One region of the Anaerostipes hadrus ATCC 29173 genome, then DNA from elsewhere that is predicted to be linked to it. Evidence: predicted binding sites of a transcription regulator. Region 1 holds the regulator's gene; each other region holds the start of a gene.

Region 1 (5,359 bases):
GAAGAGTATTTACGATTCTTTCAAAAGTATTCCTTATTTTTCAAAATATTCTGTTTCTTTCATCTCTCCGTTTCGAATGTATACTCGTGGAACACGTTTCCCAATCCCACAGACAAATTCATAATTAAAAGATCCTGCTTCATTTGCAACTTCTTCTACGGTCAACATTTTATTGCCATCGTGTCCGACTAAAGTTACTTCATCCATCACAGATACACCTTCAATATCTGTCACGTCAACCATAAACTGATCCATACAGATTCTTCCAATGATCGGTGCATACTGCCCACGGATCAATACTTTTCCTTTGGAAGAGAGTGATCTTGGGTATCCGTCTGCATATCCTACTGGGATAGTTGCGATCTTTGTCTTCTTATCAGTTACATATGTGTGATTGTAACTGATTCCTTCTCCTGCTTCCACTTCTTTGATATATACAATGTGTGTCTTTAATTCCATTGCTGGTCTTAAATCCAATACATCTTTTGAAACTTCTTCTGATGGATATAATCCATAAGTAATGATTCCTGAACGTACCATATCTTTTCTAAATCCATCCAGATCAATGATCGATGCACTGTTTGATACGTGTTTGATCGGAATATAGATATCTCTTTCCTCAAGCCACGTAATAAACTGATCATATTTTCGTTCCTGCTCATAAGTTTCTGTTTTATCCGCCTCGTCTGCACATGCAAAATGTGTAAAGATTCCTTGAATCTTGATATTTGGTAATTTGGCGATCTTCTCTATGCTATCTACAGATTCTTTGGTTGGTTTAAATCCGATACGGTTCATTCCTGTATCCAGTTTGATATGAATCTTCGCATCTTTGCCTAGTGCCTGCGCGATCTTTGATAAGGACTCTGCCATCTCATAGCAGAATACAGTTGGCTCGATCTCATACTGAATCAATGAGCTGTACTGATATTCTGATGTGTATCCTAAAATCAAGATTGGCTGTCTGATTCCATTGTTTCGAAGTGTGATCCCTTCTTCTAGGATTGCAACGGCAAATGCATCAACTCCGATCTTATTTAATTCTTTTGCAATTGGAACTGCTCCGTGTCCGTATCCGTCAGCTTTGATCACTGGCATTACTTTCACACCTTCTCCAACTACACGTTTTACTTCTCTTATATTATGACAGATTGCATCCAGATCAATAACTGCATGCACTCTATAGTACTGGTTCATAATTTCCTCCTGTAACGTCCTTTATATGAGCAATAATATCTGATGCGATCATGCTGTAAGCGCCCAGATCATGCTTTGCATGATCTCCTGCAAGACCGTGAAGATAAACTCCGTGAACTGCTGCCTCATGAACAGATAATCCTTCCCCCAAAAGGCCTGTGATCATTCCCGCAAGAACATCTCCACTTCCTCCAGTCGCCATTCCATCATTTCCGCTTTGATTAATATACACCAAATCATCTTCTCGTGCAACGATAGTTGTTGCATCTTTTAAAACAGCTGTACAATGATATTTCTCTGCAAGATCTTGTGCACTCTGACATAGATCTTCTTTGATCTGTGTGATATCACATGACATCAATCTTGCTGCCTCCATCAAATGTGGAGTCATGATCGTCCCATATGGATAATCAATTTTCATGTTAAATCTACTGATTATATTTAATCCGTCTGCATCAATGACCAATGGTTTTTTTCCTTTTTTCAAAACCATCTCTAACATTTCTTTCATTTCTTCACTGACACCAACTCCTGGGCCAAACAAGATACAATCACACCATTCTAAAGATTCTTCTAAATCTTTTCGTTCTCCAAATAAAATTTCTGGAAGTCTTGTCTGTAAAATCTGACGATTTCCAGCATCAGAAAGCACTTTCACAAGTCCTGCACCCATCCGAAGTGCTGCCTCTGCTGCAAAACATGCAGCTCCTGACATTGTTTCATTTCCAGCAATGATCAAAATCTTCCCATAGCTTCCTTTATTGGAATATGCTTTTCTTTCTGGCATTAAATGATCACTTTCCTCTAATATATATCCTGTCGCATACTTTTTGATCGTCTGGTCATGAAATCCTATGGATACCAGTTTAATATCTCCACAATATTCTCGTCCTGGATATAATAAATGACCTCTTTTATATCCACCAAATGTAACTGTTGATGACGCATGCACTGCACATCCAAGAATCTTTCCACTATCTCCACTGATTCCAGATGGAATATCAATTGCGATCACAGGCTTACCACATGCATTGATCCGTTCAATGACTTCTTTATAAACACCACCAACTTCTCTAGAAAGTCCAACTCCAAAAATCCCTTCGATCAAAAGATCATATTCATGAAAATTTACATCTTCACAATCTATCGGAAAATAGCCTAGATTCTTAAGTATCTGAAGCTGTAATTTCAGATCTGCTGAAGCTTTTTCTATATTACCAACGATCATATAATCCACTAAATAATCCTGCTCCAACAAAATTCTCGTACAAGCAAGTGCATCTCCTCCATTATTGCCAATTCCTGAAATGATCAATATCCTCTGTGAATGATCTGCTATCTGTGCAGCCTTATCTGCAACTGCTTTAGATGCTCTTTCCATCAATACAAGTCCCGGAATTCCTATTCCATGAATCGTCTCATGATCGACCGTTTGCATCTCCTGATTCTTTAATACATATCTCATACGCATTCTCCTATCGCAAAAGCTTGTGCAAATTCTCTTGTATTCGTGATCGATACATGAATTCTTGAAACTTGTTTATCTTTTGCTATCTCTTTCGCATTTCCATATAATTTGACATATGGCGCACCTGATTCATTTCTCAACACTTCAATCTCATATGGTTCCACACCGAAAAAGCCGGTTCCAAATACTTTGGAAACGGCTTCTTTTACAGCAAAATTGCCAGCTAAAGTCGTAGCATTGTCTTTTGCATATGCTAATTCAGTTGTCGTAAAAATTCTTGAAAGATGTCTTCCTCGAAGAATCATCTCTTCTATCCGGTATATCTCTACGAGATCTGTTCCTATTCCAGCAATCATCTTCTTACCTGCTATTCGTTCTCACTCTCTTCACGGTTGTGGACATTGTATGTTAATGTCATCAGACTTTCTGCTAAATGTACATTCTCTACTGTAACATTATCTGGTAAATGAAGATCGATTGGTGCAAAATTCCAGAATCCTTTAATTCCCCATTCTGCCATCTTCTTTGCGATCGCAGGTGCCTGATCCTTCGGAATTGTCAGTGCAGCGATCTTAATTCCATGTGTTTTGATAAAGTTCTCTAGTTCATCTGTATCAAGAACTTTCACTCCACGGACAGAAATTCCGATCAGCTTTGGATTCACATCAAAAAGTGCCATGACTTTGTATCCATAATCTTCATTAAAAGACTGATAATTCGCAAGAGCCTGTCCAAGATTTCCGGCTCCAACAATGATCATGTCATTTCTCTTATCCAGACCTAAGATCTTACCAATCTCTGTATACAGATTATCTACATTATATCCGTATCCCTGCTGCCCAAATCCACCAAAATTGTTAAGGTCCTGACGAATCTGCGATGCTGTTACCATCATCTGTTCACTTAATTCTTTTGAAGAGATTCTTGTAATATTCTTCGCTTTTAACGCTCCTAAATATCTGAAATACCTAGGAAGTCGTTTGATAACTGCTGAGGAAATATTCTTATCTGAGTTTGCCATTTTATTCCTCCAAAATCTTTATTTCGCTTATAATTATATAAGATTGTCTAATAACTGTCAATCTTTCCGTCATGAAAATATTTCATTTTTTCAAAAAATATGGTATTCTGAGAAATAATGTCTATAATAAAAAATTTGAAAGGGGTATCTTAATGATATTATCATGCCAGAATATCTGCAAAACATTTGTCGAAAAACCAGTCTTGCAGAATATCTCATTTCACTTAAATGAAAACGACCGGCTGGCGATCATCGGATATAACGGTGCCGGAAAATCGACACTTTTAAAAATATTGATTGGTGAAATCTCTTATGATGAAGGTGAAATTTCTTTAAAGAAAGACGCAAGCATTGGCTATCTTGCCCAACATCAGGATCATACATTCCACCATACAATTTTTGATGAACTTCTTTCCGTCAAAAAAGAAGTCATTGAATTAAATGAACAGATGCGTACCTATGAACAGGAAATGAAACATCTGACCGGTGATGCACTAGAACAAAAAATGAACCAGTATACAAATGCTACTCATAGATTTGAGCAATTAAATGGTTTTGCATACAAAAGTGAGATCACAGGAATCTTAAAAGGACTTGGCTTTTCTGAAGAAGATTTCACAAAAGAGATCAACACTTTATCTGGAGGTCAAAGAACTCGTGTTGCTCTTGGTAAGTTACTGCTTAAAAATCCTGATATTCTGCTTCTTGACGAACCAACAAACCACTTGGATGTTGATTCCATAAGGTGGCTTGAAAATTACCTGTCTCATTACAAAGGAGCTGTGATCATCGTATCTCATGACCGCTATTTTCTTGATAAGATTGTCAATAAGGTCATGGAGATCGACCAAGGACACTCCATGCTGTTTGATGGAAATTATACAACATTTATCGAAAAACGTGATCAGATCAAAGCAATCCGTTTAAAAGAATACAAAAATCAGCAACAAGAGATCAAACATCAACAAGAAGTTATCAAAAAATTAAAACAGTTCAATCGTGAAAAATCAATCAAACGTGCAGAAAGCCGTGAAAAAGCTTTAAATAAGATTGATGTATTGGAGAAACCTACGGAATATAATGCTGATATGCGTCTTAGCATTGAACCAGAGATCATCAGTGGGAATGATGTTCTGACTTTAAAAGATGTATCCAAATCTTTTGGAAACAAATCATTATTCCATGGATTAAGTGCTGATATTTTTCGTGAAGAACGCGTTGCCCTGATCGGACCAAACGGAACTGGTAAAACAACACTGTTAAAGATCATTTGCAAAAAAATCAGTAATAATGGTGGTACGATCAGCCTTGGAGCTGGAGTTTCCATTGGATACTATGACCAGGCACAAGATAACTTAGATGATTCCAAAACGATTTTTGATGAAATTTCAGATGCTTATCCAGATCTTAATAACACAAAGATCCGCAATACTTTGGCTGCATTTTTATTTTATGGAGAAGACGTTTTCCGCCCGATCTCCTCTTTAAGCGGTGGAGAAAAAGGGCGTGTTTCTCTTGCAAAATTAATGCTGTCTCATGCGAATTTTCTGATTCTTGATGAGCCTACAAACCATTTAGATATTCAGTCTAAGGAGATTCTGGAATCTGCAATGAATGCTTATACTGGAACAATCCTTTATGTTTCACATGATCGTTATTTTATCAACAAAACT
Region 2 (5,359 bases), 1.3 Mb from region 1:
ATCGAATCGTAGATATTATAGCTGGAAACCTGCAAAGGTATCTGGAAGGAGAACAATTGATGAATATTGTTGATACTACGACTGGATGTAAACTCTGATTGATAGTGTTGCATGTATGAGTCAGAAAGAACAAGAGAAGAAATATTTATAAGAATAAAGGGTGACACTCAACATACACACCACTTAAGTTTTCCAATCTTGTAATTGTCCACACTTTAGACTTCTGGTATATGATAAAAAATAAATAAGCAACCGAAAACGCAGCATTGGAATTTTGCCATATTTTGAACAAATTCGCAGCCCAATTGGACGAGTGTCTGAGCTTCAAAGACTTTTGTCTGAAACAAAACTTCAGAGCGAGTTCTCGTAGGAAATTGGGCGGATAAGCGATTTGTTCAAAATGTGAGCAAAATTCCACCGCTGCGTTTTCGGTTGCTTATTTATTTTTTATCATATACTGAAAGACTACAGTTGGCCAACTTACAAATTTAAAATTTACAGTAAATTATCAGCTAATTCTTCCATAGTCTTAATATTCTCATCATTCATCGTAGATTTAATCGTTACAACTGGATCTACCATCTCGATATTCTTAAATCCTTCTACGATACCTTTCATGATTTTTGCTGCCATTGGTGCCCATGATCCATTTTCCATAAATGCAACTTTACGTTTCTGATAGTTCTTAGCTTTTAAGTGATGTAAAAAGTCTTCCATGCATGGGAAGATTCCTGCATCGTATGTTGCTGCTGCCAGTACCAGTCTGTCATAGCGGAATGCATCTTCGATCACTTCTGCCATATCATCTCTGGAAAGGTCTGCTACTACAACTTTTGGAGCTCCTTTTGCTTCTAAGATTTCTGCTAATTTCTTTGCTGCAGCTGCTGTATTTCCATGGATAGATGCGTATGCGATCAGGATTCCTTCGTTCTCTGGCTCATATTTGCTCCATGTGTCGTATAATCCAATATAATATCCAAGGTTTTCTTTTAAAATTGGTCCGTGTAATGGACAGATGATCTCAATATCTAATCCTGCGGCTTTCTTTAAGAGATTCTGTACCTGTACTCCGTATTTACCACAGATATTGAAATAATAACGTCTTGCTTCACATGCCCAATCTTCATCTGCATCTAAAGCTCCGAATTTACCAAATCCATCTGCTGAGAATAAGATTTTCTCTGATGTTTCATATGCTACCATAACTTCTGGCCAGTGAACCATTGGTGCCATAACGAACTGTAATGTATGAGATCCAAGAGATAATGTATCTCCTTCTTTTACTACGACTTTACGTCCTTCTAGATCAAATGTAAAGAACTGAGGGATCATATTAAATGTCTTGGCATTACCTACAACCTTAGCTTCTGGATATTTTTCTGCTAATACCTGTAAGCTTGCAGCATGGTCTGGTTCCATATGAGATACTACAATGTAATCTACGTTTCTTCCATCTAATGCTTCTTCTAAGTTTACAAGCCATTCATCTGTCTTGCATGCATCCACAGTATCCATAACGGCTACTTTCTCATCTAAGATCACATAAGAGTTATAAGAAACACCATTTGGTACTACATACTGGCTCTCAAATAAGTCAATGTCATGATCGTCTACACCAATATATTTTACTGAATCTGTAACTTTAATATCCTTCATTGTCTTACCTCCAAAATTAAATTCATTTTGCTTTTTCAACTTTTCTTACTATAACATAGTTTTGCCAAAATATCTACTAGTAATAGTTACTATTTCTAATACAATTTCTTTTCAGATACAAAGATCCCCAAAACAAAACTTCAATCTTGCTCCAGGGATTCTTTATCATCTCTTTGGATGCTTCATGCAACTCTGATTATCTATGCATTGAGAAGCTATCCATATCATAACGTTTTAAGTTGTCTGTGATCTTGCGATCATCTGCGGATTTGATCATTGTTTCTCTGACTTTACGAGCTTTAATGATCTCTTCGTTACGGCTTGGTCCACCAACGCATCCGCCTTCGCATGCCATACCTTCGATGAAGTCTTCTGGTAATCTTCCTCTCTGTAAGAACATTAAAGCTTTCTTACATTCTGCTGCACCGTTAGCTTTGCATACTTTGATATCTTCGTTCTGTTCTGTCTCTTTCATGTATTCTAATACAGAATCTGTTACTCCACCAGAGTTTCCATAGAATTTACCGAAGATCGTAGAATCCTGATATGTATTCTCTGCTGGTTCTAATTCTACGTCTTTTGCTTTCAGAATTGCTAAGATCTCGTTGTAGTTTAATGCATAATCTGCATTTCCTTCGATCTTCTGGTCTGCCACTTCTGATTTCTTGGCTACACATGGTCCAACAAATACTGTAACTGCATCTGGATCTTTTGCTTTGATCATTCTTGATACTGCACACATTGGGGATACTGTTGTAGAAATCATATCTGCAAGATCTGGATAATGTTTGCGAATCATGTTTACGAATCCTGGACAGCATGAAGTTGTTTTCTTCTCGCCGTTTCTGTAAGCTTCTAACCATTCTTCTGCTTCGCTGCATGTTGTCATATCTCCACCTAAACCTGCTTCGATCAGATCTTCAAATCCAGCTTTCTTTACTGCCTGTCTCCAGCTTTCCATTGTAATATCTTTACCAAACTGTCCTTCTGTTGCTGGGGCAAGGATCGCGTAGACTTTCTTACCTGCTTTCAAGTCTGCGATAACGTTTGTGATCCATGTCTTTGTTCCGATCGCACCGAATGGACATTTTGCTGCACACTGTCCACAACGGATACATTTTTCTTCATCGATCACTGATACTCCATACTCATCATAAGAAATTGCATCTACTGGACAGCTGTCTTTACATGGTCTTGATACATGAGCGATCGCATTGTATGGACAGGCTTTTGCACACATACCACATTCCTTACATTTCTGAGGATCGATTCTTGATCTTGTATGTCCTGGTTCGATCGCTCCGAAACGACATGCTTTGATACAGTCTTTTCCAAGACAATTCTGACAGTTGTTTGTTACAACATAGCTTGAGATCGGACAGTCAGCACATGCTGATTTAATTACCTGCACGATATTTCCATCATCTTCTGCTCCTGGAGCTTTACCTTCTGCTAAACGAATTCTCTGTCTTACGATTTCTCTTTCTTTGTAGATGCAGCAACGGAATGTTGGTTCTGGTCCTTCGATCATCTTCTCTGGGATCAGATCTCTTTCTTCTTCTAAAGTCCCTTCAAACGATGCCTTTGCTACGAAATACAGTACATCTTTTTTCAGATTCTGAATGCTTGTTACATCATACATAATAGTTTACCCTTCCTTAAAAAACACTTAACTAAAACACCCTAGATATTGTTATTTTTTTATCTATGTGCATTATAACAAATATTTTCTTTTTTCTCTACAATGCTTAAAGAAAAGTACAAAAAATATGCAATTTTTTTAAAATTGTACAATTAACATTTTCTTAACGATGACTTTGTCCGTATATTGCATACAATTATTGTTAAAAGAAAGACACAATTATCTGAAAATTTTTATCATTATAACTTGAAGTTATGGCAAACTATTATTTTTATGTATTTCACAAGCCTTATTCTATCTGTTATTGTATAGCTTATCGATAGAAAATTATTAGACTTATATAAATGGAAAGGATAGATTTATGAGACCATACAGATATGATATTGTTGGTAGTTTTTTAAGACCAGATTATTTAAAAGATGCACGTGCTGAATATGCAGAAGGAACTTTATCTGCAGACCAGTTGCGTGAAGTTGAAGATAAAGCGATCAAAGAGTTAGTTGAAAAAGAGAAAGCTGTTGGATTAAAAGCAGTTACTGACGGAGAATTAAGACGTCGCTATTGGCATCTTGATTTCCTTGCTTCCTTAGTCGGAGTCGAGGAGATCAAAGCTGATCACTGGTCTGTTGCTTTTAAGGGACATCAGCCAAAAGCCGCAACTCTTGAGATTGTTGACAAAATTGATTTTGATGAAAACAGTGAATTCTTAGATCATTTCTCTTACTTGAAAGAAATTGCTGGGGATGTTGACTGCAAGATGACAATTCCTTCTCCTGCAATGCTTCATCTGATCTGTTGTGTTCGTGGAAGCGAAACTTATAAAGCGATCGATCGTTATAAAAATGAAGATGATCTGTATCATGAGATTGCTCTTGCTTATCAGAAAGCGATCAAAGCATTCTATGCTCGTGGATGCCGTTATTTACAGTTTGATGATACATCTTGGGGTGAATTCTGTGATCAGAATAAACGCGACGATTACGCAAGCCGTGGTCTTGACCTTGACCAGATTGCTAAGAATTATGTGAAAATGATCAACGAAGCTTTAGAAGCTAAACCTGAGGATATGACAATTACAATGCATATCTGCCGTGGTAACTTCCGTTCTACATGGTTCTCTTCTGGTGGATATGAACCAGTAGCTGAGACTTTATTCGGTGGATGTAAGATCGATGGTTTCTTCTTAGAATATGATAGTGACCGTTCCGGTGATTTCAAACCATTACGTTTTATTAAAGATCAGAAGGTTGTGTTAGGTCTTGTTACTTCTAAGGATCCAGAACTTGAAGATAAAAATGAGATTAAAGAACGTATTAAAGAGGCTGCTCAGTATGTTGCCCTTGACCAGCTTTGCTTAAGTCCTCAGTGTGGTTTTTCTTCTACAGAAGAAGGAAATATCTTAACCGATGAAGATCAGTGGAAGAAGATGTCTCTGATTAAGGAGATTGCTGAGGAAGTCTGGGGATAGGATATCCGTGATACATATTTCATAATAATATAGTAAATAAAAGAATCCGGCATTACATTTTTGTGTTTGCCGGATTTCTTTATATCCAATTTTCATCTATTTCTTTTTTCAACTGGCAAAACATATCATAAAATTTTTCTTTTGCCTGTGAAATAATTGATAATGCAATATTCTGATTATAAGAATGTGTTACATTATTTCTTTCTCTTAATGCTTTTAACCACAGATCTTCATCTTTGATCATCCCAGCTTTATATGCTGTTTTTAGAATAATCTTCGGTGACCCTGTTGCACCTTCCTCGTATCCATGATTTTGTAAGATTTCTTTCATCATCTTCCATGACTGTTCAAATGTAATTTCATATAATCCTACCAAACCTGTTAACACTACGTTATCATAAGGCTCTTCATAATTATAAATATCTTTCATATTAATTAATGCTTGACAAAAGTTTTCATATTTTTTCATAAATAATCTTTCCCTCCTTTTGTATGGATTCTAGCAGTTCTGGTTGCATAGGTTCATCTAAATCTACGATATCATATTCTAATAATGTTGTTGTCTCCTCTTCAACATCCAATGCAAAACGATC
Region 3 (5,359 bases), 670 kb from region 1:
CAATATTTGCATCTCATCCGGCAGCCTTGCATGAAAGCGATAAACCGCACACCGGGACCATCCACGAGACCAAAAGTCTCGATGGAATGGATTTTTCCGGTTATTTTTTCATTCATAGTTTCATTCCACTAATTACATTGTTGCATGGCATGTTCTGGAAATAACGTCCATCTGCTGTTCTCTTGTTAAGTCGATGAACTTAACTGCATATCCAGATACACGGATTGTAAAGTTTGCATATTCTTCTTTTTCAGGATGTTCCATCGCATCGATCAGTTTTTCTTTACCAAATACGTTTACATTTAAGTGGTGAGCTCCCTGATCAAAGTATCCATCCATAACATTTACAAGATTGTTGATCCTTTCGCCTTCTTCATGTCCTAATGCATCTGGGTTGATCGTCTGTGTATTAGAAATACCATCTAATGCCCATTCATATGGAAGTTTAGCTACAGAGTTTAAGGATGCTAATAATCCGTTCTGTTCTGCACCATAACTTGGGTTTGCTCCTGGTGCTAAAGGTTCTCCTGCTTTTCTACCATCTGGCATTGTTCCTGTTGCTTTTCCGTATACAACGTTAGATGTGATCGTAAGGATAGATGTTGTAGGCTCAGAGTTTCGATATGTGTGATGTTTTTTGATCTTAGCTAAGAATGTTCTTAACAGCCATACTGCGATATCATCAGCTCTGTCATCATCGTTTCCGTATTTAGGGAAGTCTCCTTCGATCTCATAGTCTACAACTAATCCATCTTCATCACGGATTGCTTTTACTTTTGCATATTTGATCGCACTTAAAGAGTCAACTGCATGAGAGAATCCTGCGATTCCTGTTGCAAATGTTCTTTCAAGTTCTGTATCCATTAATGCTAATTCCGCTGCTTCATAGTAATATTTGTCATGCATATACTGGATCAAGTTTAATGTGTTCACATAAAGATCTACTAACCAGTCCATCATAACATCATATTTCTCCATGACTTCGTCATAGTCTAAATATTCAGACATGATTGGTTTGTAAGAAGGTCCTACCTGCTGTTTTGATTTGCAGTCCACACCACCGTTGATCGCATATAATAAGCATTTTGCAAGGTTTGCTCTTGCACCAAAGAACTGCATTTCCTTACCAGTCTTAGTTGCAGATACACAGCAACAGATTGCATAATCATCTCCCCATACTGGTTTCATAACATCATCATTTTCGTACTGTATAGAACTTGTACGAATAGAGATATCAGCTGCATATTTCTTGAAGTTTTCTGGAAGATCAGAAGAATATAATACCGTGATGTTTGGTTCTGGAGATGGTCCCATGTTCTCTAATGTATGCAAGAAACGGAAGTCAGTCTTTGTAACCATGGAACGTCCATCCACGCCGATACCAGCAAGGTCAAGTGTTGCCCATACTGGGTCTCCTGAGAATAACTGGTTGTAAGAAGGAATTCTTGCGAATTTTACCATTCTGAATTTCATTGTTAAATGATCGATCATTTCCTGAGCTTCTTCTTCTGTGATGATTCCTTTGTCAAGGTCACGCTGGATATAAATATCAAGGAATGTAGCGACACGTCCGATACTCATGGCAGCTCCATTCTGAGTTTTGATTGCTGCTAAATATCCAAAGTACATCCACTGGATTGCTTCTTTTGCAGTTTTCGCTGGTCTTGAAATGTCAAATCCATAGATCTTAGCCATTTCTTTCATACCTTTTAATGCTTTTTTCTGTTCTGCGATCTCTTCACGAAGACGGATCACATCATCTGTCATCACACCGCATCCACAGTTTGCAAAATCATTTTCTTTTTCTTCTAATAAGTAGTCGATTCCGTATAAAGCAACACGACGGTAGTCACCTACAATTCGACCACGTCCATAAGTATCTGGAAGACCCGTGATGATCTTGTTATGTCTTGCTTTTTTCATTTCTGGTGTGTACGCATCGAAAACAGCTGTGTTATGAGTCTTTGAATATTTTGTAAAGATTTCATGCAATCTTTCGCTTGGTTCATAACCATAGTTACGACAAGATTCTTCTGCCATTTTGATACCACCATATGGCATAAATGCACGTTTTAATGGTTTGTCTGTCTGAAGACCAACGATCTGTTCTAAATCTTTTGTTTCTTCGCTGATATAACCAGGTCCATGAGAAGTTAAAGAAGATACGATATCTGTATCCATGTCAAGAACTCCACCTTTTTTTCGTTCTTCTTTCTGAAGTCCCTGTAAGATACCCCATAGCTTATCTGTTGCTTCTGTAGATCCTGCAAGGAAGCTTTCGTCTCCATCATAAGGTGTGTAGTTTTCCTGGATGAAATCTCTTGTATTGATTTCTTCCTTCCAGATTCTACCTTTAAATCCTTCCCATTCTTCAAACTGTTTCATTTTGAAAACTCCTCCATTTCTTTTGGATTAAAATTATTATAAAAACTCCTTTGGTTAGCTCTATCTAACTCAATTACATTATAGCAAAAATAAAATTGAATACAATATACTTAACCGATAAACTTTCTCGTTAAATAAATAACAACTCCTGTTTTTCATATTTTTTTGCATACAAAAACAGTATATGGTCCAAAAAATTATACTTCAGACCATATACTGTTTTTTCATGTTCAATGACTATATAAAGAAACTTTTTAGTGATGGAATAATCTGATTCCTGTAAATGCCATTGCCATGTTGTACTTATTACAGCAGTCAATGACAGCGTCATCTCTTACAGATCCACCTGGCTGTGCGATGTATTTTACACCACTCTTATGTGCTCTCTCAATGTTATCAAAGAATGGGAAGAATGCATCAGATCCCAATGTAACATCTGTTAATTTATCTAACCATTCTCTCTTTTCTTCCTTTGTAAAGACCTCTGGCTTCTCAGTGAAGATGTTTTCCCATGCTCCGTCTGCTAAAACATCCATGTATTCATCTCCAATGTAAAGATCGATCGCATTATCTCTGTCTGCACGACGGATTTTTTCTTTAAATGGCAGGTTCATAACTTTTGGACACTGTCTTAACCACCAGTTGTCTGCTTTCTGTCCTGCAAGTCTTGTACAATGCACACGTGACTGCTGCCCTGCTCCGATTCCGATCGCCTGTCCGTCTTTTACGAAACATACAGAGTTAGACTGTGTGTATTTTAATACGATCAAAGAAATCTTCATATCGATCAATGCTTCTTCTGGAATCTCTTTGTTCTCAGTCACGATATTAGATAATAATTCATCATCGATCGGAAGTTCCTGTCTTCCCTGTTCAAATGTAACACCAAATACCTGTTTATGCTCTAATGGTGCTGGTGTATAGTTCTCATCGATCTTGATGATGTTATAGTTTCCGTTTTTCTTTGCTTTTAAGATTTCCAGTGCTTCATCTGTGTATCCTGGTGCGATCACTCCGTCAGATACTTCTCTCTTGATCAGACGTGCTGTATCTGCATCACATACATCAGATAAAGAAATAAAGTCACCAAATGAAGACATACGGTCTGCACCTCTTGCTCTGGCATATGCACATGCTAATGGAGATAAATCTCCCATATCATCTACCCAGTAGATCTTCTTTAAGGTATCAGACATTGGACGTCCTACAGATGCTCCCGCAGGTGATACGTGTTTGAAAGAAGTTGCAGCAGGAAGTCCTGTTGCTTTCTTTAATTCTCTTACCAGCTGCCATCCATTAAATGCATCCAAAAAGTTGATGTACCCTGGTCTTCCGTTTAATACTTCAATTGGAAGTTCACTTCCGTCTGCCATGTAGATTCTTGATGGTTTCTGGTTTGGATTACATCCGTACTTTAATTCTAATTCCTTCATTTTTCTTCTCCTTTGATCTGCTGATTGACTGATTATTTGTTCTTATTTACGATTCTTGTCTCATATTCTCCTGTTGCAATATCAATATAACGTACAAACAGAGATACTTTGTTGTCATCGTTTAAGCTGTTCCAAAGTGTATTTGTGAAGTCATCGATATCTTCTTCGATTGCTACTAATTTAGGTTCTCCTTCAAAACTTGGAAGTGGATTCCCATCATGCATATATGTGTGGATAAAACGTCCTTCTCCTGCGATTGGATTTTCATATGTATATGTAAATCGATTGCAACTTTCTGGATTTCCATTGTTACTCTTTAAAATAGACATTGCATAGTGAAATGTCCCATCTTTAATCTTCATCAGACCAGAAATTCTTGGTGTATAGTTTGGTCCGTCTGGTTCAAACTCACGACTTCTTAAAGATTCTTCAAAGGTAAGTCCCTTTTCTCTTCCTTCATATACTGTGTCTGTCTGATCCCCGTTCGTAACGATCGTCTCGTCTCCAAGAACACGAACTGGTGCATAAATGATCAGGCTTGGATCTTCTAGTTTAGCAGGATCAAATGCCTGTGTGCGAATTCCTTCCCCTTCTTCTACAAAGACACGATTACGGCTATTCTCACTGCGTCCCATGATAAAGTATGCAGTGACCGCTTTCTTCCCATCTTTGGATCTTCCGATGACGATTCCTCGTCCTGGGTAAGCATTTTCCTTTAATTCCTGAGCAAGAGCTAACTTCTTCATTGGTCTTAAATCTCCTTCTTTTGAAAATCTTGTTTTTTTATTTCTTCTATTGTATATAAAAAATGGATTGAATACAAGAAAAAACTAACAATTATAAAATAAAGGGCAGGTTTCCTATATATTTTTGTAACACTGTCCTTTATTTCTATCATTTTTTACATAGTTATGCTTTTTTATTTTACAATCCTTCTTATAGCAAGCAACTCCATAAGGTAGAAATTCCGCATAATTTATTATTTTAACATACAAAAAAGAATGGAACATCAATCCCTGACATTCCATCCTTTTTCTTATTTTATATTCAAAAATTACATTCTCTTGATTCGTTCAATAGCTTCGACTGTATTCTCATAGTTACCGAACGCTGTAAGTCGGAAGTATCCTTCTCCGCTTGGTCCGAATCCTGATCCTGGTGTTCCAACGACGTTGGCATCTTCTAACAGATGATCGAAGAATTCCCAAGATGTCATGTTGTCTGGTGTCTTTAACCAGATGTATGGTGCATTGACACCACCAGATACTGTGTATCCTGCATCCTGTAATCCGTTAAAGATTACTTTTGCATTGTTCATGTAGTATCCAACCTGTTCTTTTAACTGAGCTTTTCCGGCTTCAGAGTAAACTGCTTCTCCAGCTCTCTGTACGATGTATGGAGCTCCGTTATATTTTGTTCCGTGACGTCTTGCCCATAACGCATGTAACTGTGTATCTCCACATTTTAAATCTTTAGGGATAACAGTATATCCTAAACGAACTCCTGTAAATCCTGCGTTCTTAGAGAAACTCTTTAATTCG

What was found. Region 1 encodes Rex, which represses fermentation and respiration genes when NADH is low (regulators of the CRP and FNR family bind a similar motif). Its sites were predicted from a motif close to ATTGTTAANTANTTAACAAT; they were not measured.
Region 2: a site for Rex is predicted at 3,346-3,365, ahead of QUE18_RS11990 (4Fe-4S dicluster domain-containing protein). Genes of this name have one in related genera too.
Region 3: a site for Rex is predicted at 2,512-2,531, ahead of pflB (formate C-acetyltransferase). Genes of this name have one in related genera too.

What each region holds. Positions count from the first base shown of each region.
Region 1 covers NZ_AP028031.1:1,171,294-1,176,652, reverse strand. The annotation lists gene alr (alanine racemase) at 34-1,197, opposite strand; gene QUE18_RS05710 (bifunctional ADP-dependent NAD(P)H-hydrate dehydratase/NAD(P)H-hydrate epimerase) at 1,181-2,662, opposite strand; gene acpS (holo-ACP synthase) at 2,659-3,021, opposite strand; gene QUE18_RS05700 (redox-sensing transcriptional repressor Rex) at 3,033-3,686, opposite strand; gene QUE18_RS05695 (ABC transporter ATP-binding protein) at 3,839-5,359, shown strand, end outside.
Region 2 covers NZ_AP028031.1:2,480,216-2,485,574, forward strand. The annotation lists gene QUE18_RS11980 (D-2-hydroxyacid dehydrogenase) at 1-98, shown strand, start outside; gene QUE18_RS11985 (FprA family A-type flavoprotein) at 496-1,656, opposite strand; gene QUE18_RS11990 (4Fe-4S dicluster domain-containing protein) at 1,853-3,298, opposite strand; gene QUE18_RS11995 (5-methyltetrahydropteroyltriglutamate--homocysteine S-methyltransferase) at 3,660-4,766, shown strand; gene QUE18_RS12000 (HI0074 family nucleotidyltransferase substrate-binding subunit) at 4,846-5,235, opposite strand; gene QUE18_RS12005 (nucleotidyltransferase family protein) at 5,222-5,359, opposite strand, start outside.
Region 3 covers NZ_AP028031.1:1,840,999-1,846,357, forward strand. The annotation lists gene pflA (pyruvate formate-lyase-activating protein) at 1-116, opposite strand, end outside; gene pflB (formate C-acetyltransferase) at 133-2,385, opposite strand; gene QUE18_RS08935 (phosphoribosylaminoimidazolecarboxamide formyltransferase) at 2,640-3,818, opposite strand; gene QUE18_RS08940 (IMP cyclohydrolase) at 3,851-4,564, opposite strand; gene QUE18_RS08945 (LL-diaminopimelate aminotransferase) at 4,873-5,359, opposite strand, start outside.